2 regions of the Paenibacillus sp. P5_B5 genome follow, and region 2 is predicted to be linked to the other one. Evidence: predicted binding sites of a transcription regulator. Region 2 holds the regulator's gene; the other holds the start of a gene.
The links. The regulator CtsR, encoded in region 2, represses protease genes until heat stress. The targets are predictions, from matches to a motif close to ATGGTCAATAAAGGTCAAACA.
Positions count from the first base shown of each region.

Region 1: the regulator CtsR is predicted to act here: its motif matches at 1,244-1,264, upstream of clpP (ATP-dependent Clp endopeptidase proteolytic subunit ClpP).

Region 1 covers NZ_JBFULK010000020.1:50,089-61,292, reverse strand. Annotated here, with positions in the region: gene AC1DOK_RS21280 (sugar-binding transcriptional regulator) at 1-890, opposite strand, end outside; tRNA gene AC1DOK_RS21275 (tRNA-Arg) at 1,093-1,167, shown strand; gene clpP (ATP-dependent Clp endopeptidase proteolytic subunit ClpP) at 1,345-1,929, shown strand; gene AC1DOK_RS21265 (TFIIB-type zinc ribbon-containing protein) at 2,112-2,411, shown strand; gene AC1DOK_RS21260 (HPr family phosphocarrier protein) at 2,529-2,798, opposite strand; gene whiA (DNA-binding protein WhiA) at 2,955-3,887, opposite strand; gene AC1DOK_RS21250 (gluconeogenesis factor YvcK family protein) at 3,893-4,879, opposite strand; gene rapZ (RNase adapter RapZ) at 4,911-5,798, opposite strand; gene AC1DOK_RS21240 (ROK family glucokinase) at 5,817-6,764, opposite strand; gene trxB (thioredoxin-disulfide reductase) at 6,985-7,932, opposite strand; gene AC1DOK_RS21230 (tetratricopeptide repeat protein) at 7,954-9,684, opposite strand; gene AC1DOK_RS21225 (ribose-phosphate diphosphokinase) at 9,759-10,712, opposite strand; gene hisJ (histidinol-phosphatase HisJ) at 10,827-11,204, opposite strand, start outside.
Region 2 covers NZ_JBFULK010000019.1:3,168-14,371, reverse strand. Annotated here, with positions in the region: gene AC1DOK_RS20550 (PIN/TRAM domain-containing protein) at 1-137, opposite strand, end outside; gene AC1DOK_RS20545 (nucleoside triphosphate pyrophosphohydrolase family protein) at 271-666, shown strand; gene pssA (CDP-diacylglycerol--serine O-phosphatidyltransferase) at 775-1,512, opposite strand; gene disA (DNA integrity scanning diadenylate cyclase DisA) at 1,577-2,656, opposite strand; gene radA (DNA repair protein RadA) at 2,952-4,376, opposite strand; gene AC1DOK_RS20525 (ATP-dependent Clp protease ATP-binding subunit) at 4,662-7,109, opposite strand; gene AC1DOK_RS20520 (protein arginine kinase) at 7,158-8,225, opposite strand; gene AC1DOK_RS20515 (UvrB/UvrC motif-containing protein) at 8,238-8,783, opposite strand; gene AC1DOK_RS20510 (CtsR family transcriptional regulator) at 8,820-9,281, opposite strand; gene AC1DOK_RS20505 (LrgB family protein) at 9,477-10,160, opposite strand; gene AC1DOK_RS20500 (CidA/LrgA family protein) at 10,153-10,515, opposite strand; gene aceA (isocitrate lyase) at 10,534-11,204, opposite strand, start outside.

The DNA of each region.
Region 1 (11,204 bases), on a different contig from region 2:
TGCTCAATATCCTCAAGTTGAAGCCCCAGTGTTGGCATTTTATGTACAACTGTACCTTCAGTGTCAAAATAATATCCGAATGCTTCCGCCAAAGCTCCGGCTTGTTGCAGACCTCCAATTATAGTGTCTCCAACTTTCCGTCTCTTAGCCATAACCATAGCATCACCGATTCCATGAACCACAATGCGACAGTTGCGAACAACACTAACAATTTCCTTTACACTTGGTTCAAGAAGCAGCGACTGATACGCTTCCTCACCAAGATCATCAGGTACATGAAGCAGTCTGTATTTACCACCAATTTTGCGAGCCATTTGGGAAGCCACGGTGTTGGCTTGCATTTCAACGCTTTCTCCAAGTCCACCCCGAGCTGGCACGAACCAAGCTTCCTTAAGTGGTGCGGAGCTGCTGAGATGATGGGCGATCTCTGCCATCGTCGAGCCACCTGTAACTGCTATGACATCTCCATTGGTAACATTCTTGCGTAGGATTGAGGCGCCTGTACGTCCAAGTTCCTTTTTGGTAAAAAACGAACTGTCTGAATCCCCTGGAACGATGATGACCTGTGATAAACCGAAGGTAGTACGGATTTGTGATTCTAAATCAGTCAGCTCGAACACTTCTTTAATGATAGGCTCCATTTGATCAAGCAGTAATTGACCTGCGGGTGTAATCCGCATCCCACTCGTCTCAATTTCTAGAAGTCCCTGTGATTTAAGAAATTCAACCTCACCGCGAAGAACACGTTCTGTAATATCAAGCGAGCCAGCGAGCGTCCTTCTGCCGATTACACCTGAAATCATAATATGATGCAGCACGGTGTACCTTTTTTTCATAACATCGAGCAAATCAGGCATCAATTGTTTCTGTATTTCAAGAATTCGTTTCATTATTCGTTTAATCTCTCCCACGCTTGATTGGTCATTAAATGTCCCAACAGTACATTTTAAGTCCCACCAGCAACAAATTCATTATAACTCATTTATTCGTAAGAAGCAATATATTGCAAGTGTTGTATAGCCTTAAATAAACATTGATTTTCATGCTCCAATATCATATAATAACCTTTGCTGTTATAAACAGCTTTAATATGCGCCCATGGTCCAAAGGATATGACGTAGGCCTCCGGAGCCTGAGATCGAGGTTCAATTCCTCGTGGGCGCGCCAATTATATATTAGTTATCATGTTAGAAGCTCCCTAGATCAGGGAGCTTTTTTCTGTTACAACCTACATCTAAACTATTGTTTGACCTTTATTGACCTTAATGTTAATTTCAGGTATGATATGGATATATTAAAGCTAGTAGCTATAATATAATTGATTAACTCAAGGAGGTTAAACATATGAGCCTTTTAGTTCCTATGGTTGTTGAACAAGACGCGAGAGGTGAACGCGCATACGATATCTATTCCCGTTTACTTAAAGACCGTATTATTTTTCTTGGTTCTCAAGTAAATGATCAAGTAGCCAATTCAATCATTGCTCAGCTGTTATTCCTAGATGCTCAAGATCCAGGCAAGGATATTTCTATTTACATCAACTCACCTGGTGGTTCAATTACTGCCGGAATGGCGATATACGACACCATGCAGTTTATTAAATCAGATGTATCCACAATCTGTGTAGGTATGGCTGCTTCGATGGGCGCTTTCCTACTTGCAGCAGGCGCGATTGGTAAACGTTACGCGTTACCGAACTCAGAGGTTATGATTCATCAGCCACTAGGTGGTGTCGAAGGTCAAGCATCTGATATCCAAATTCGTGCGAACCGTATTATCAAAATGCGTGAGAATTTAAATCGCATTCTGTCCGAACGTACTGGACAGCCGCTCGACCGTGTTGATCGTGATACAGACCGTGACTACTTTATGTCTGCAGCGGAAGCACAAGCATATGGATTGATCGATAAGGTTATTGAAAAAGTATAGTATTACATGGAAGGGACAATTCCTTAGTCATCGTATGGCTAAGAAATTGTCCCTTTGTTATACCCTCATTACCATAAATAGATCTGGTATGACATTGTATAGACCTAATATCTAGACTTGAAACCTCCATTGTCCCTCAACGTATCTATATATTAGATGGACCTAAGGAGGAGATTGTAATCATGAATTGCCCGGTATGCCATAATGTAAGAATGCGTGAAGTTATGAAAGATGATGTTTTAATTGACATTTGCCCGGAATGTAAAGGGGTATGGCTGGATCGTGGAGAGTTAGATAAACTAATGGCTGGAATTCGTGAATTAAGACCTCAATTGGACAACTGGAATAACGACGAACGCAATCGTCAACCTCGTCGTGATCATGATGATGATGACCACTACGATAAGCATTACAAGCAGGGACAAGGTCATCACAAGAAGAAACGTAATGTATTAGATGTATTCGGAGATTTATTTGATTGAGAGAAGTTTTTAACCATAATAAAACATTAAACATAAAGCAACGTGTCATCCTTGTGAATTTCAAAAGGATGACACGTTGTTTTATTGTGGAACTGACAATCAATGAATGCGTTCACATTATTGATTGTCTAATTCCTCTTTACTAACTAAGGAGATCAATGCATCCACTGCTTGATCTGAATCAGATCCTTCTGCAGAAATATAAACTTCAGTTCCAGTGGAAATTGCTAAACTCATGATTCCCATAATGCTCTTAGCGTTAACCTTCTTTTCATCCTTCTCAACGAAAATTTCTGATGAAAATTTATTGGCTTCTTGTACGAAAAGAGCTGCCGGTCTTGCATGTAAACCGGTTTTCAGTTTCACTATTACTGGGCGTCTTGACATCCAACCAATTCCCCCTTTTTTTCTGTATACAAATCTTACATAATACTGCACGTAAAATCAACTGACTTTAAAACAGATGACACCAAAAAAGTTATACATAGTTAATAGTATTATACCACTTGCCACCAAAATAAACTAGAATAATATATCTAACTCCTATTTTGTACTTCTTATTTTTTCGGCAAGTTCATCAATTTTACGTAACCTATGATTCACGCCAGACTTGCTGACGCCGCCTTTTAACAAATCGCCTACTTCTTTGAGGTTAATATCTGGATTCTTAAGTCGCATTACAGCTACTTCTCGCAGTTTATCAGGCAAGTTCTCCAAACCAATCTCTTTTTGCAATAGACGAATGTTTTCAATTTGACGAACAGCTGCACCGATTGTTTTATTTAAATTTGCTGTTTCACAATTAACAATACGATTAACCGAATTACGCATATCCTTCATAATACGTACATCCTCAAATCGCAGCAGCGCTTGATGTGCACCTATGATGGATAGAAATTCGATTATTTTCTCGCCCTCTTTGATATAGAGAACAAAACCCTTCTTGCGCTCAATGAACCGAGCATTAAGATCAAATCGATTCGCAAGTTTACACAGTGCTTGGCAATGCTCCTCATAAATAGAGGCAATCTCAAGATGATAGGACGAGCCTTCTGGATTATTAACCGATCCACCAGCTAGAAAAGCACCTCGTAAATAGGCGCGTTTACAGCATGAAGATGGAATGATCGCTTTATCAATATCAGTTGTAAAAATAAATCCTTCCGATACGATACATAAATCCTTCAGTAGCTCTTGAACACCAACCGGAACGCGAACAATGTAAACATTATTCTTTTTGAGTCTCATTTTCTTCCGAACAAGTAACTCGGTATGAAGTCCATATGTTTTTTTGAGAAGAGAGTAGATTCTTCTGGCAATTGCAGCATTCTCGGTCAGAATATCCAGGATCACACGCCCATTGCTGAACTGCACAGAGCCGTTCATTCTTATAAGAGCGGATAACTCCGCCTTTTCACAACAGGCTTCACTCTCAATAAGAGTTAATTCCTTCTTGGTCTGTGCTGCAAAAGACATTTCATTCACCTCTTCCTTAACATCCAGTTCTCCACAATTTGATAGATGTGATCACTTAATTTATCGGCATCATGACGTAAATAGGTTCGGAACAAAACAAGTGTATCCGCTATTACCTGATAGCCTCGTTTTTTCACCTCTTCAAGATCTAAATGAACGGCTTTGGCACCCTTCTCTGCGTATCTATCCTGAACTTGAGGTGGAATTTCTCCATCATTTACAATAATATAATCGAATAATTGATTACCTACATGCTGATGAATAGCTGCTAAATGATCGCTGACAGAATAATTATCCGTTTCACCTGGCTGCGTCATAACGTTACAAATAAACATTTTGACAGCATTAGATTTAATAATTTCGTCAGCTACCCCTTTAACTAATAAATTCGGGAGTATACTCGTATATAGCGAGCCAGGACCACATAGAATCGCATCTGCCTCACGGATAGCCTGAATAGCTTCAGGTAGAGGCTTAACATTAGCAGGCTCAATGAACAGACGTTCAATTCGACCACCATTTAAGGGAATCTTCGACTCCCCTACTACAATCGTTCCATCTTCCATTTCTGCATTGAGCGTTATTACTTGACTGGAAACAGGAAGAACACTGCCTCTTACCGCGAATACACGGCTCATTTCTCTGATACCCGTAACAAAATCTCCAGTAATATCTTTCATTGCAGCTAGAATTAGATTACCAAGTGAATGACCAGCTAGCCCTGTACCTTCAGGGAAACGATACTGAAGCATTAAGGCTAACAAGGGTTCTACATCCGCCATGGAGGTTAGAACATTACGAATATCGCCTGGAGGCGGCATTCCAAGCTCAGATCGAAGAATTCCTGAACTTCCTCCATCATCTGCAACAGTCACAATCGCTGTAATATCAAGCGGTTTATTCTTAAGACCTCGCAACATAACCGATAGTCCAGTTCCTCCGCCGATTACAACGATTTTCGGATTGCTTTTGAGTACGAGATTGCTTGACAAAGCCTCACCCCTATAAACTTTCTCAGCTTAGCTATTGACGATCCCTTTCTGCATCCCGATGGCTGACCCTGACAGATTCCGTCTCGGAATTATCCATCATATTGCCGATATACTCTGCAATCGCGACCGAACGGTGTTTACCACCCGTACAACCAATTCCTATAACAATTTGGCTCTTGCCCTCTTTTTGATACTGCGGAACAAGGAATTGGAGCAAATCGAGTAATTTAGTTAAAAATTCCTGCGTTTCATACCACTTCATCACATAATCATAAACGTCCTGATCCTGACCGGTTTTGGGTCTAAGTGTATCAATATAATGCGGATTAGGTAAAAAGCGCACATCAAAAATCAGATCAGCATCAATCGGAATCCCATACTTAAACCCAAATGAAATTACATTTATAGATATGCAATTAGGCTCAAGATTGGTGAATCTAGAAGATATCTGTTCTTTGAGCTGCGCGGGCTTGAGTGATGACGTATCAATAACCTGCGTGGACAGACCCTTTAGCTCTTCTAGTAACTTACGTTCTGCGTAGATACCTTCAAGAGGTAGGCCACCTTGTGCTAATGGATGTCGTCTACGTGTTTCTTTGTACCGTTGTACAAGAGAAGCATCCGTCGCATCGAGAAATAGAATTTCATAAGTAATTGTGTGATGATCCTTAAGTGTACGAAGTGATTCATGTAAAGAGGTAAAGAATTCTCTACCCCTTAGATCAATTACAAGTGCTACTTTCCCAATTTTGCCTTGAGATTGTTCAATTAACTCAGCAAATTTGGGAATTAGGATTGGAGGTAGATTATCGACACAGAAGAAACCAAGATCCTCAAATGATTGAACTGCAATCGTTTTGCCCGCTCCTGACATGCCGGTGATAATAACGAGCTTAGCAATAGCGCTCGTATTGTCCATACTTTCCCTCTCCCTTAATTACTGCAGATTCAGACATGCTGCACCAACGATACCAGCATCATTACCGAGCGTTGCTGCAACAATATCCACGCCTTCTTTAACTGGTTCAGGCGTATATTTATCAAATGCTTGACGAATAGGCTCAAACAGAATTTCTCCTGCACGTGACACACCGCCACCAATAATAAATTTTTGCGGATTCGTGATCACTGCCAAAGTCGCCATTGATCTTCCCAAATAATAAGCTGCACGATTAACGATGCGCTCAGCTACCTCATCCTTGCCTCTAGCAGCTTCAAAAACATCCTTCGCTTCAATTTTATCAAGTAAGCTTAGCGAAGTGAATTCACCACGTTCAACGGCATTCATCGCCATACGTACGATACCTGTTGCAGAGGATACTGATTCAAGGCAGCCTACACGACCACATGTGCATTGAATCGCTTCAATATCAGGAACAACGCATAGATGACCAATCTCTCCAGCCATACCCTTAAAGCCGTGAAGCAGCTTGCCATTCTCAATAATTCCGCCGCCAACACCTGTGCCTAATGTATAGCATACAACATCTGAGAAGCCTTTACCTGCGCCACTCCAAGCTTCACCAAGTGCGGCTACATTCGCATCATTATCAATTTTAACGGGTTTATCAAGCATTTCTTGTAAGCGCTGCTTGATCGGGATATCACGTAAATTAAGATTCCCAGAGGATACGATAACACCTTTAGCAATGTCCAGAAAGCCCGCTATACCTGCTCCAACACCAACAACCTGATCCCATGAGAACGTAGTTTCAGCAACTGTAGCACGTGTATATTCAGCAATTTTGTCAACAACATGATCTGGACCAAACTCTACTCCCGTAGGCCCTTCATATTTGTGCAACAAATTACCATTACTATCGCATATTCCTACCTTAATTGTAGTCCCGCCAAGATCGACACCAACATAGATCTGTTCTGTCATACCCATTCATCCTCTCAAAAACTTTCTATAAGAAAGCTATCTTCATTAAACATACGCATTTATTTAGAACTATACGCGAACCAAGTTCAGATGGTCAAGAAACAAGAAGAAACGGTTTCAACATGTTCTCAGCTCAAGCGTTTTCCTTTGAGTATCACTCAGCAGAAAACGTGGATGCATAAGCCGCAACCACGTCCTTACCGTTTTCGGCATTCGATTGTTACAGCGATTGACTCCAGTCAGTCACTGCACTTCCTTCAAGAAATTTCTCGCAATCTAGAGCTGCCATACATCCGCTGCCTGCCGCTGTAATTGCTTGTCGATATTTAGTATCCTGAACATCGCCACAAGCGAACACACCAGGAACATTCGTTTCAGTGGATCCTGGCTTAACAACGATATAGCCTATTTCATCGATCGTAATTTGTCCGCCCAAGAAGTCTGTATTCGGCTTATGACCGATCGCTATGAATATGCCATCCGTGTCAAATTCTTCTTCCAAACCAGATTCATTGTTAAGGACTTTAAGAGCTGTTACTTTCATACCGTCAGACTGTACTTCAACTGGCGTATTATCCAGACTCCAAACAATTTTGGGATTCTCACGTGCACGATCCTGCATGATTTTGGATGCCCGAAGTTCACTCCGGCGATGCACAAGCCTTACCTCTGAGGCAAACCTTGTTAGAAAGTTGGCTTCTTCCATGGCAGAATCTCCACCACCGACTACGATGATTTTCTTCCCACGGAAGAAAAATCCATCACATGTTGCACATGTGCTTACACCGCGGCCTACATTCTCACGTTCACCGTCAATTCCGAGGTATTTGGCAGAAGCACCTGTAGAAATAATGAGCGATTGTGTTTCAAGTTCACCTAGACCATCAACTTGCAGTTTGAATGGACGTTTACTAAGATCAACTTGTGAAACAAACCCTGTTTTGAACTCAGCACCGAATTTTTCGGCCTGTTTACGCATATTAGCCATTAACTCAGGACCCATAATCCCATCAGGGAAGCCAGGGAAATTCTCAACCTCTGTTGTGGTTGTCAGCTGTCCGCCTGGTTCAGGCCCTTCAATAACTAATGGATTCATATTCGCACGTGCCAGGTAAATAGCTGCTGTTAAACCAGCAGGGCCAGTTCCGACCACAATCGTTTTGTACATATGCTCATCCCTCTCTAAATATTACTGCTTGATATTCAGAAGCTTCGAATCCATCTTTTCCTTCAAACCACAAACCTCATCAATTAGTTTGACATTCTTACTAATTGTTGATACAGAAGCTTGATAACGTGTTGCAACTTCTTGGTAAGATATAGGACGACGATGTATTTTGGCGATTAAATACTCAAGCGCGGCGGACCACCCTTCCACCTTGGTAATTCGAGGAACCTCCGGATATACTCGTGTTAGAAATTCTACCCAAAGCGTTTCTAAATCATGCTGTTCAATAAGATCATACCGTTTATGCATATGGCGAAATGCCATCTCGATAACAGCTTGCCATTTGACTTCCCATGTTGGTAAATTGAGTCCGAGCGACGCATCTTTGATGACACGGATTTCTCCGTCCAGATGTGCTTTAAGCGGCTCACTTACACCCATGCTACGAAGGACAAATAAAGCAGCACGCTTTAGGTAATCATCTTCATCAGCTTCAAGAATAAAATCAGTGAGAGCTTCTTTCACTTCGTTATCGCCAATTGCTCCGAACGCTTGAATGACATGAAGCTTCGTTTGATAATCCCCATGACGTAAAGCCCAGAAAAAAGACGACCGTACGAGTGGATCTTCTTTCAGCCCATCCGGTATTCCTTCTTCGGATCTAGTAAGGGCACGAAATTGTTCCTCGAACGGTAAGTGATAATGATAATGTAGCTTTCCAACTGGCACACCTTCATCAATTTCATCCAAATGACGCAAATAGAAAGAGGCAACCTCTGATCCAGGGTCTATTCTTTCTACTTGCTTCCATAACCGTCTAGCTTCTGTAAATCGCCCTAAACTACATGCAGCAACAGCCGTATAGTGATATAGGCTAGGATCTGATCCATCTTCACCTAGTTTAAGGAGACGCTTAAACAATTGATAAGCACCGGCATGTTCACCTAAGATTCCCATTGTGGTAGCCATTTTGAACATATGATCGAGTTGAATTGGATACGTTTTGCGTAACATGTCAATTAACTCTTGTACCTCAGATTCACGGCCTAGATGCTGATAAAAAATCGCCAAATTGCAAAGTGCATGCAAATTACCCGGCTCAATCTCTAGAACATCGTGAATCGTAGATACAGATTTATCGAACTGCCCTGTATAGTAATAAGCTAAAGCCAGATTATTGCGAGCTGCCATAAAATCAGGATGTTCTTCTACAATTGCTTCAAGTGTTCTTGTCGCTTCCGTAAATTTACCCTCTTCTAGCAGAACGCGAGCTGTATCGTGTTCTAACAAGCCCTCTCTGGCTTTGATTTGTGTAATTTGCGTCGGACGTTGTAATTCGAAAGATAAATAGTCCATCATCTCTTCGGACTCTTCTAGAAAAACCCCCTTAGGGTCATTCTCTAAATAGTGTACAAGAGCTTCCTCCGCCAATTCAAAACTTTCCATATTAGCGTAATTGTTCGCCATATAGTAATAGCACTCAATCATTGAAGGATCTACATCTTCAATAACTTCTTGGAGGACCAGATTGGATTGTTCAAACTGCCCCATCTCAGATAATACACCAGCTAGATTACAGTAATTCACCGGATTTTCTTTCTCGAGATCGATAGCCCGGCGAAAATACTTTAATGCCTTATCATAGTGGTAACGGTCCAAGGATTGGACAGCTCTCTCGAAAAAGAACGAAGCATCTATGCGAATTGGAATTACATTAGATTGTGGACTCGCGGAAACTCGCTTTTTCTCCATATAAGGCACCTCCTAGGCAAACATAAGTTTTGCTAAGTATAGCATAGACCATCTAGTACACCAAATGACTCAATCTACACTCCGCCGTGTTTAAATAGAGACGAAATCGATCCGCCGGTTTCGATAATATTGATCGCACTGCTAAGTAGAGGAGCGACCGATAGAACCTTAAAGCGCGCAGGATGATCACTAGGAATAGCTATAGAATCTGTGATAACAACTTCTTGAATATTCGGATGGTCAAGTCGCTCAAGTGCTGGACCTGAGAATACTGGATGCGTTGCACAAACAAACGAGTCATGCGCTCCTCTTTCTTTAAGCCCTTCAACAACATTGACAATAGTTGAACCCGTGTCAATCATGTCTTCAATAATGATTGGAGTACGATCTTTGACATCCCCAATGACGTGTGTAATAACCGATTGATTATGTTCGGGACGTTTTTTGATCATGATTGCAAACGGAGCATTAAGGATATTCGCCATCTTCTCAGCAGTCGTTGCACGACCTGCATCTGGAGAAACGATAATTGGATTAATGATATTCTTCTTCATCATGTAATCACTAATTACATCAAGTGCAGTCAGATGATCAACTGGGATATTAAAGAATCCTTGAATCGCTGGCGCATGTAAATCAATTGTAATTAGACGCTGTGCACCGGCAGCTCTGAATAAATCTGCAACTAATTTAGCTGAGATTGGTTCACGTGGTGCAGCTTTTCTTTCTTGTCGTGAATAGCCGTAATAAGGAATTACGAGGGTTATCGTTCTTGCAGATGCTCTTTTGGCAGCATCCATCATAATTAACAGTTCCATCATATGATCGTTGATGGGATGAGAGAACGTCTGAACCAAGTATACGTCACAGTTACGTACGCTTTCTTGGTAACAGCAATAGCTTTCGCCACTTTTGAATTTGGATAGCTTAATTTTGCCTTGCGGTAAGCCTAGTTCTTTACAAATCTGTTGCGTAAGTAATGGATTAGATGAACCTGAGAAAATTTTAACTTGATCTGATGAGAGCATGGATAACCTCCGAGGGATAAATTCCGCACGAATAACCTCCCTTCCGGGAAGTTATTCGATCAGGCTGTCGATTATTGTTACCTATTTTTCCATTATACATGAAATTAGTCGAAATTAAAAAGATATTAACTCTCTATTTCTTGAACAAAAAGTGGAAATATGAGAATATCCTACTTTTTTCAACTCTAGAAGGGCCAAATCAAGGTTCTCAGCAAGTCTTTCTGGCTGATGAGCATCTGAACCAATCGTAATGGGAATTCCAATTTCACATGCATATTCTATCATAGATTGACAAGGATACATATGCCTAGCTTTATGACGTAAACCAGAAGCATTCAATTCAATCACCATATCGCTCGCTTTAATAATATCAAGTGTTTCCCTCTCTAGCATCGTCATATCGCATTTTGGCATGTAACCAAAACGTTTAATCATGTCAATGTGTCCGAGAAAGTCATATAACTGTGATCGTGCTGCCTTCTGAACTGCATC
Region 2 (11,204 bases):
GCTACAATGACCAATGTGGCTAACAAGGCTATCCCAGGACTCGATTCTAAACCAAGCGTATAAACGATTGCATCGCTCCATTGATAACCTAATAAACCACCCATAATTGCGCATAAGAATCCAATCCATTTCTTCATGGCAGACTTCACCTCCATATCTTTGTCTATTTACAATTATGTTCCAAAAAACAGCTCACTAATCATAAAATTGAAATAATAATCTGTATCTTATATAATTAACTCAGAACTGATAATAAATGAGGTGAATGGAATGAACGCTCCAACGCTTAAGGAATTCCAAGATCAAGTATCTGAATTATTACTCCGTCACCGAAGCCTTCTGGATGTGTTATCCAAACTTCAACAGTCTAGTGCTGGAGTTAGTCGATCTGTCATTAAAGCAACGACAGAGTGTGGATGCATCGAGGTCAATGCTTCTAAGCAGCCTTACTCTCCAGAAATGTCTTTGGAGGATGCCAAGAAAGAGCTTGGTACTCACATGAATGGACAATTGTGTGAGAATTGTATGGAAATTGTTGAATCTGAGATCGGTAAACATATATTTTATATTTCTGCACTAGCTAATATCCTTGATATTGATCTGGAAGAGGTTGTTGAGAACGAATCCAAGAAATGCGCTACGCTTGGCTTGTTCAATATGTCCTAATATCCAGAGATTACGAGTTAGACGATATCATTTCTTTAACTCAAAAAAGCATTTATCTTCTCTATTAAGAGAAAATAAATGCTTTTTATTTTCATTACTCTGTAGTTATTAAAAGTTGAATTTAGAAGCATCTTCCTTGGATTGCTCTTTGCGACTTTTTCTACGCATTTTTGTCACCAGGCCATCAACGTTTTTTTTTAGGCCATAGAGCGCATAAATAAGCAGCAATACTAAAATACCTTTAGAAATATACTCTGGAAAACGAACGGCTAGCACAACTGCAGCGATTACAACAAGTGGTGTAATCCATATAGCTGCTTTTGGAATACCTGTTTTTTTGAAATTCGGATATTTAAGACGAGAAACCATCAAGTACGATAGTAACACCGTGCTCAGCATCAGAAGATAGACCGATATGTCTGTATTAAACAGCGCTAATGTGCTGAGAATACCTCCCGCTGCCGGAATCGGTAGTCCAATGAAATACCCTGGTACACCCGCAATAACATTAAATCTTGCCAATCGAATTGCACCACAGATTGGAAAGATTGCAGTTACGATCCACGCTGCATACGGATTAATTTCCGTGAATGCAACATAGTACATGATGAATGCAGGCGCCACACCAAACGAAATGACATCCGATAAGGAATCAAGTTCTTTACCAAATTCACTTTGGACATTCAATGCTCTTGCGACCCTGCCGTCCAAGCCATCGAGTAGCATAGCTACGATGATAAGTACTGCAGCTGTAGGCGCTTCATTATTAAAAACAAATATTATGGCAAGTATCCCTAAGAACAGATTGCCCAGTGTAAATATATTCGGAAGTGATTTAGCTATCATTTTTTGTCCACCTCAAGTTTTAATCTACCCAAAATCCTAACACAATATTAAGATTGTATGAGAATTATATATGTCTGTCAATAAAGACCTGGTCCTTAATCCGTTTTAGCCCCTCTTTAATTGCTCGGGCTCTCACCTCTCCGATACCATCAACTTCATCCAATTCTTCAATTGTTGCAGACAATATATTAGGCAGGCATTCAAACTTCTCGATCAAATTATGAATAATGACCGAAGGCAGACGAGGTATTTTGCTTAGAACACGGAAGCCGCGAGGGGCAACCGGTTCTTCAACAATCGAACTCGTATTCGGATATCCCAATAACCGAATCAAATGACTCGGCTCTGGCAGATCGTCACTATTCATACGAACCACAGAATTGAAAATTTCTTTCACTTTATCTTCATTCAACTCACGAATGTAGTCCTTGATTAATAATCGCGTTTCATTCCCAGTATTGCCCACCATTTCTTCGAGCTGCATCGAAATAAGTCGGCCTTCCGTACCAAGCTCTGTGATGTAACGTTTAATCTCTGTCTTAATACGTAATACCATCTCCACACGTTGCAAAACATGTGTCACATCATGTAAAGTAACCAATTCCTCAAATTCAGATGCTCCCAAATTAGTCATCGCTTGATCAAGTTCCACTTTGTAACGTTCAAGTGTTTGAATCGCTTGGTTGGCTTTGGTCAGAATCACACCAATATCCTTAAGCGAGTAGCGGAGACTGCCTTGATACAGTGTAATAATATTCCTTCTTTGAGAGATCGAAACAACAAGTTTGCAGGTTTGTTTAGCTACCCGCTCCGCCGTACGATGACGAATCCCTGTTTCGGTCGAAGGAATCGTCGACAGAGGATTGAGCTGTGTGTTTGCATACAATATTTTTCTCGTATCCTCACTAAGAATGATCGCACCATCCATTTTGGCAAGCTCATATAAATAAGAAGGTGTAAAATCGCAGTTAATGCTAAATCCGCCGTCAACTAGCGCTTTCACTTCATCCGAGAAACCAACTACGATCAGCGCCCCTGTCTTAGCGCGAAGCACATTCTCTAGACCGTCCCGAAACGGTGTGCCCGGTGCCACAAGCTGTAATAGCTGGGACATAACGTCTCTTTTGTTCTCTTCTTTCGTCATTAATTATCCTCCTGTAAGAAGAAACGATTTCACCCTCTCTTAACAGACGGGTGCGTTTCAAACACCGTCAATTGGTGAGAAATCCTTGAATTATCTATTTCAAAAAAACACTCATCAAATCCATTATTCCCATACCTATATAATATTGAAATTGCTCAAAATTCATGCTCTATTCACATAAACCAGATAAGGGATGGATCCAAAAGCTAAATTCCATATAAGTATACCGGATATTTCCTTTTAATAAAAGAAGTCAAGCGGGAATACTTTAAGCGACAGCATTCCCTTCCCCCTTTTACTCTTCTTTATCCCAAGGAGCTGATTGTTTACCATTCTTAGAATGAATAGGACCAAATACAGAGTGAATAACTTGGCTCAATGTCTTACAAGGAATAACTTTAATTGTTTTGAAAGACGTAGTAGGTTTCAAACCATTAGTGGCGACATAAACCTTCTTAAAGCCCATTCTTTCAAGTTCTCTAATACGAAGTTCCAGTGTAGGGACTTTCTTCAACTCGCCTGTTAGTCCAATATCAGCAATGAACACAGTGTCATTAGCGATACCGACATTTTTCCATGAAGAAACGATACTCATAATCGCAGCTAAGTTAGAGGATTGTTCTTTTAGTCTGATACCACCAGTAGTTTTCACGACCACATTTTTATCATGTAAAGGAATATTCGTCCTTTGTTCCATAATACTGATGAGTGTATTAACATGTTCTTTCTTTAAGCATTCAGCAATACGACTAGGATAAGGCATAAAGGTTGTTGAAACTAAGCTTTCTATTTCCAGAATGATTGCTCTTGTACCCTCTTTTACAACTGTTAACGCACTTCCACTAACAACATCATTTTCCTCTCTCTGTGTCATAAAGAACTCGGATGGGTTATCCACTGGCACTAAGCCAGTCTCATCCATGAGGAAAAATCCTAGCTCCCCTGTGCTGGCGAAGCGATTCTTTGTCGAATATAGTTGTTTTAACTCTTCCCCTTCTTCTCCTTCAAGGACAAGAACGGTATCCACCAAATGTTCCAAAGCTCTTAAACCAGCTAGCTCATTATCTTTGGTCATTTGCCCAACCATTATAACGGCTCTTGGTCTTTTGTCATCCTTTGCTAACTTCAATAATGTAGTAGCGCATTCCATCGTTTGTGTTGGAGAACCGGGTCTAGAAGGGTACTCATCCAATACGAAGGTCTGAATACTATCAATAATAATTAGGTCAGGGTCTACTTGTTCAATACAGCCTAATACATTATTTAAGCTATTGTCGCTGTATACCCAAACATTATCATGTATACTTGGCAAGATTCTTTCTGCTCGTCTTCTGATTTGTGAATCACTTTCTTCACCCGAAGCATACAGCACTTTTAATCCTTGCCTTGCCACATCATCACTAATCTGCAAGAGCAGAGTCGATTTCCCTGCACCTGGAACGGCTGTAATAATGGTAAGGGAGTCTTTCACTATTCCCCCACCCATTACTCGATTAAACTCATTATATTTTGTGGCAATTCTATCGCTGTTATGTGAAACCGTATCCGTTAACCGTTTGACGGATACATTCTTCTTTGTCGCGATAGCCTTCTGATTACTAACACCGCCAACATCCTCTTCTTCAAGGCAATTCCACTCCCGACAACTGCTACATGCACCTTGCCATTTTGGATGCTCATGACCACAACTGGTACATCTATATATTGTTTTCTTTTTCATACAAGATTCCCACTTCCTCAATACATAAATTTAATCAAATAAGTCATCATACTGTTCCAATTTCGTATTCTCATCATAACATTTTAAGGTTTGCCCCTTCTTTGGCGGCATAAAAAATCCCCTTCGGTCAACAGTGTTAAGTTCATCATATCATGAACTCTTTTTTCACTGCCAACCGTTAGGGGACAATACCAAAAAAACATTCTCGTGAATCCTAGCTACTTACTCCTAGGATTCACAAAGAATGTCTTATCATGTAACGCTATTTCATTTTAGATCATCTTATTATTGATTAATTTGAACTGCATTCTCATTATTTATCACAACAAGTGCACCATCTTGTTCATCAATAGTAACAGAGCCGTTTTTGCTAATCGTGCCTTTTAATAGCTCCTCAGACAGACGATCCTCGATATGCTTCTGGATTGCTCGACGTAACGGTCTAGCGCCAAACATCGGATCAAAGCCTTCTTTGGCCAGGAACTTCTTGGCATTGTCCGTTAGCGTGAATTCGATTTCTTGCTCTTTCAATCGTTTACGCAACTCTTCCGCCATCAATGTAACAATTTCAGCGATATGACTTTCTTCAAGTGAGTGGAACACAATGATTTCATCAATCCGGTTAAGGAACTCTGGACGGAATGATTTCTTAAGCTCGCCCATCACTTTATCTTTCATATTGTCGTAATCTTTACCTGAGTTCTGAACGGCAGTGAATCCGAGTGTTGAATTCTTCTTAATCATTTCGGCGCCGACATTCGAAGTCATAATAATTAAAGTATTGCGGAAATCGACTGTCCGACCTTTCGAATCTGTTAAACGGCCATCCTCAAGCACCTGCAAGAGAATATTGAACACCTCTGGATGTGCCTTCTCAATTTCATCAAGCAGGACAACAGAATATGGTTTACGGCGTACCTTCTCAGTCAACTGTCCGCCCTCTTCATAGCCAACATAACCTGGAGGCGCTCCAACCAACCTTGATGTCGAGTGTTTCTCCATATACTCGGACATATCAATTCGAATCACAGCGTTCTCGTCACCGAACATCGCTTCTGCAAGAGCACGAGCAAGCTCCGTTTTACCTACACCTGTTGGTCCAAGGAAGACGAACGAGCCTACTGGACGCTTGGGATCTTTCAGTCCTGCACGAGCACGGCGGATGGCACGAGAAACAGCTTTAACTGCTTCCTCTTGGCCGATTAAACGTTCATGAAGTATGCCTTCCATCTTCAGTAACCGCTCAGTTTCCTCTTCTGCCATCTTCGATACAGGAATTCCAGTCCAGGATGCCACAATCTGCGCAATATCTTCGGGTGTTACTTCGGTATCCAGGCGACCTTGCTTTTCTTTCCATTCGTTCTTCGTCGTATCTAATTCTTCGCGCATTTTTTGTTCCGTATCGCGAAGACCAGCTGCTTTCTCAAACTCTTGACTTTGAACCGCGGCATCTTTCTCCTTACGGATATCTTCGAGTCTATTCTCAAGCTGTTTTAAACTTGGCGGAACAGTGTAAGAGCGAAGCCTTACCTTGGAACTAGCCTCATCGATTAAATCAATTGCTTTATCCGGTAGGAAGCGATCAGGGATATACCGGTCGGATAATTTGACCGCTTCAATAATCGCCTCATCTGTAATCTTCACACGGTGATGTGCTTCATAACGATCACGCAAGCCATATAAGATCTGTATTGCTTCTTCTGGGGAAGGCTGATCGACTGTAATAGGCTGGAAGCGGCGTTCAAGCGCTGCATCCTTCTCGATGTACTTACGGTACTCATCGAGTGTTGTAGCACCTATACACTGCAGCTCACCGCGTGCTAGAGCCGGCTTTAAGATATTGGATGCGTCAATTGCGCCTTCCGCGCCACCAGCACCAATTAATGTATGCAACTCGTCAATGAACAGAATGATATTGTTTGCTTGGCGAATCTCATCCATGATTTTCTTTAAGCGATCCTCAAACTCACCTCTATATTTAGTACCCGCTACAACTGAGCCCATATCGAGCGTCATGACGCGTTTATCTTTAAGTGTCTCTGGAATTTCGTTATTAATGATCAGTTGCGCAAGTCCTTCAGCAATTGCTGTCTTACCGACACCAGGTTCACCTATTAGAACCGGGTTATTCTTGGTACGACGACTAAGCACTTGAATAACACGCTCAATCTCTTTGGCACGACCGATTACCGGATCGAGATTTCCCTCTTTCGCTGAAGCGGTCAAATCACGAGCTAGAGAATCTAGCGTTGGCGTACTTACATTTGCACTCGGACTGTGTGAGCTTGATACAACTTCACTCGAACCGAGCAACTGAAGCACTTGCTGTCTCGCTTTATTAAGGGATACACCAAGATTGCTTAGTACACGCGCTGCCACACCTTCGCCTTCACGAATCAGTCCAAGAAGAATATGTTCAGTGCCTACATAAGTATGACCTAGCTTACGTGCTTCATCCATTGATAATTCAATTACTTTCTTAGCACGAGGCGTGTAAGCAATGTTAGTCGGTTGCTCCTGTCCTCTGCCAATTAATGACTCCACTTCATCTTGGATTTTCTCGAGTCCTAGATTGAGTGCAATCAAAGCTTTGGCTGCAATTCCTTCACCTTCGCGAATTAATCCAAGTAAAATATGCTCAGTACCAATATTGTTATGTCCTAACCGAACTGCCTCTTCTTGAGCTAAAGATAAGACCTTCTGAGCTCGTTCCGTAAATCTTCCAAACATCATGATCTGCACCTCCAAGATTTATAATTGCAATGCTTTTGAATCAATAAATTAATTTCCTTCGCCACGAAGGCATTCGCGGATAATTTGTGCCCTGCGCATATCTCGCTCATCTGCATTAAGCTTAGTTCCCGCATGCTTCTGCAAGAATCCCGGCTGTGTCATCACAAGTAATTCATTTAGTACAGTGATGGGTACATTCTTGATAATACCAAGATCAACACCAAGTCGTACATCAGAAATACGTTGTGCAGCCTCCTTAGAATCGATAATCGCAGCATACGACAGAATGCCTAACGATCTTGAAACACGATCAATAATACGTGTTTTCATTTCTACCATTAGCTTACGTCGTTCAGCTCGTTCATGCTCAATGATCTGTCTGACAACACTGTGCAAATTATCAATTATTTCATCTTCTGACTGACCTAAAGTAATTTGGTTAGATACTTGGAACACATTTCCTACTGCCTCACTGCCTTCGCCATATAAGCCACGAACGGTTAGGCCTACTTGTGTAACTGCTGTTAAAATACGATTTATTTGTTGGGTAATCACAAGCGCAGGCAAATGCATCATAACTGACGCCCGGATCCCTGTTCCAACATTTGTTGGACAGCTTGTTAAATATCCCTTTTTCTCATCATAACCGTAATCCAAATGCTCTTCAAATACATCATCTATCCGATTCGCAATATCCCATGCTTCCTTTACTTGAAAACCTGGACATAAACACTGAATTCGTAAGTGATCCTCTTCATTTACCATAATCGATACGGACTCATTATCACTTAAAATAACTGCGCCGTTACGTGAATCATTAGCCATATTAGGAGAAATCAAATGCTTCTCAACAAGCACTCTTCTCTCCATTTCATTCTGATCAGCCAGCGGGATAAGATTGAAGGATGAAATTTCCTGCAAATCTCCGCTGTCTACAATGGATGTAACACGATTAAGTACATCTTGAGATTGTACATTTGTTGCAAGCATAGGAAAAGGAACATCCCTAACATTACGAGCGAGACGTACTCTTGAGGAGATAACAACATCCGTATCTGGACCTTCTCCTCTCATCCACTCACTTAATGCTTCGTCAGTAAACCGAGATTGAGTCATGATTTCTCCTCCTTAACTACTAGCCTGATCTTTGCTAGGAATTTTCTTTTCTAGATCACGAATTTGATCACGGATTTTGGCAGCCATTTCGAACTCTTCAGACTCGATTCTATCCTGCATATCCTTCTTAAGCTGTTCTATTTCACGCTTATATTTAATTAATCCACCAGAACGTTTTGGCACCTTGCCAACATGAATCGTATTCCCATGAACACGACGGAATAGTGGATCAAGCTTATCTGCAAAATTCTTATAACAATGAACACAACCAAATCTACCTAATTTACTAAACTGCGAATACGTCAATCCACAATGCTCACAATGAATGGATTGCAGAGGTTTAGAAGCGAATGCCCCTACACCAGCTGATGTCGAGGGATCAAAGTCAAGGAGCCCAGACAGCAAGTTATGGATAGAGAACCCATTTGGTGTTCCAGGAATCATATCCCCCTTCTCACGCGCACATGACTCGCACAAATGAAATTCCGTCTTCTCACCATTCACAATTTTTGTAAAATGAAGCGTAGCTGGTTTTTTACTGCACTCTTGACACACCATTGCAATCCCTCCCACTTCTATATATAAACAAACTATTTATTTGCTAAGCAATGTAATTAACATGGACTTCAGAACCCTTGCCCGAAGCTGATCGCGCTGTGGCAGCTTTAAGTTTAGAGTATCGCGAGAAATTGCTGCTTTAATTAATTTCGCCTCTCGAACCGTGATATGTCCGCCCTCATGTAGACGATAGACTAAGCCATCAGAAGACGTTTGATCAATCTGGTCCTGAATCGTATGGAAAATAAAATCAATTATTGAGCCGCAAGACTGCAAATGAATTTTTTGGATGCGAATATATCCGCCTCCACCACGTTTGCTTTCCACTAAATAGCCCTTCTCCAGCGTAAATCTTGTGGAAATGACATAATTAATTTGAGAAGGGACACATTCAAAACGCTCAGCTAATTCATTGCGTTGAATCTCAACTGCGCCTTCAGGACTCTGCTGTAACATATGCTTCAAGTGCTGTTCAATTATTTCGGATACGTTACGCAATCCCTCTCCTCCTGACTTTGACTTTCTTTGACCTTAACTAAATTATAAACCTTGCTTTTCTGTTTTGCAAGCATAACTATTACGTGCTTAACATGTGTTATTAACATTATTTTGGTCAAATTCGCAAGTAATATTCGCAAAGCAAAAACCACAACCATAATTGCATTGTGGATTCTTCATATAGGTCTATATTGACTATTTGAACAGAATGTATATGGGGATAAACATCAGGGCACTAGCAATACCTGTAAGTCCCATAGCAAGTCCACTTAAACTACCTTGAAGCTCGGAGTCCCTTATAACTACAGCTGTTCCTATACCATGTGAAGAGGTACCTATAGCAATCCCTATTGGAACATCGCCACGAATACCAGATATTCTTAACAGAGCCCTCCCAAACATACTACCCATAAGTCCCGTAGCTACAGCAAACACCGCACTTAGCTCTGGAATACCTCCCAGTTGCCTTGAGATTTCAATAGCAATCGGAGAAGTCGTCGATTTAGGCATCATGCTAAGAATCAGTTCCAGACTTCCCCCCATTAACGATATCAGAGACCATACACTCACAATACCTACTGCCGAACCAATCGTTATACCCGATAAAATGGCTATCGTATATTTACGAGCCAATTCTCGGTACTTAAATATGGGTACACCTAACGCGACTGTTGCAGGTCCGAGAAAGAATGCGATGATATCCCCACCAGATTGATAAGCTTCATAAGGAATATCGAATATCATCAGAAAGGCAATAATAGCTCCGGCACACATAAATAAAGGATGAATCCAGCTTAATCTCTTGTTTAAACGCAGAGCCATAACGTAGGCCGCAATACTAATAGTTATTCCAAATAGCGGATAGAGAAGGCTAAGCATCGAGCTCGCCTCCTTTATCTACTTCTCTTTTTAACAATGATGATGTCACAAAGCCTGTTACTAGTAGAACCATACATGTACTAAGGACCAGTGTTATGATAATCGTAAGCCCGTACTGTCTAAGTAACGGGTAGAACATCATCGAACCAACTACAATTGGAGTGAAAAACAGCAACATATGCTTTGTCATCCACACCGCCGATGCTTCAACCCATCTCAGCTTGATTACCTTCAAATATAACGCAAACGTAAATAAAATCAGACCGATTAGATTCGCGGGTAACGGTAAATGCAGCCAAGCTTTAAGAAGCATACCAAGTAAATGAAATCCAAGTAAAATGGCTAGACCAAGCATATGTGCCTCCTAAACCCATTAATGGAACTGTTCTGCCTCTGTCGAATTGACGTAAGCTGTTGTAGAAGAGGTTCCTCCTGAAACAACCTGTGATATGTCGTCAAAATACCCCGTACCTACCTCACGTTGATGCTTCACCGCTTCGTATCCTTCACTCTCCATCATAAATTCAGCTTGTTGGAGCTGTGAGTAGGCTGACATTCCGCGTTCTTTATAACCCTTTGCTAATTCAAACATACTGTAATTTAATGCATGGAAACCAGCGAGTGTAACGAACTGGAATTTATAATTCATCTTAGCCAGCTCTTGCTGAAAGTTCGCGATTGTAGGTGCATCTAATTTCTTTTTCCAGTTAAAAGAAGGTGAGCAGTTGTATGCTAGCATTTTGCCTGGAAATTTGGCATGGATCGCTTCTGCAAACCGCCTAGCTTCTGCTAAGTTAGGCTCTGATGTTTCACACCATATTAGATCCGCATAGGGAGCGTAGGCGAGCCCTCTAGCTATTGCTTGATCTAAACCATCCCTCGTACGATAGAAGCCTTCAGCTGTTCTTTCTCCGGTTAAGAATGGACGATCATATTCATCTGCATCACTTGTAATCAGATTGGCTGCATTAGCATCAGTTCTGGCGATCAATACGGTATCAACCCCAAGTACATCAGCCGCTAAACGTGCTGCGATTAGATTTC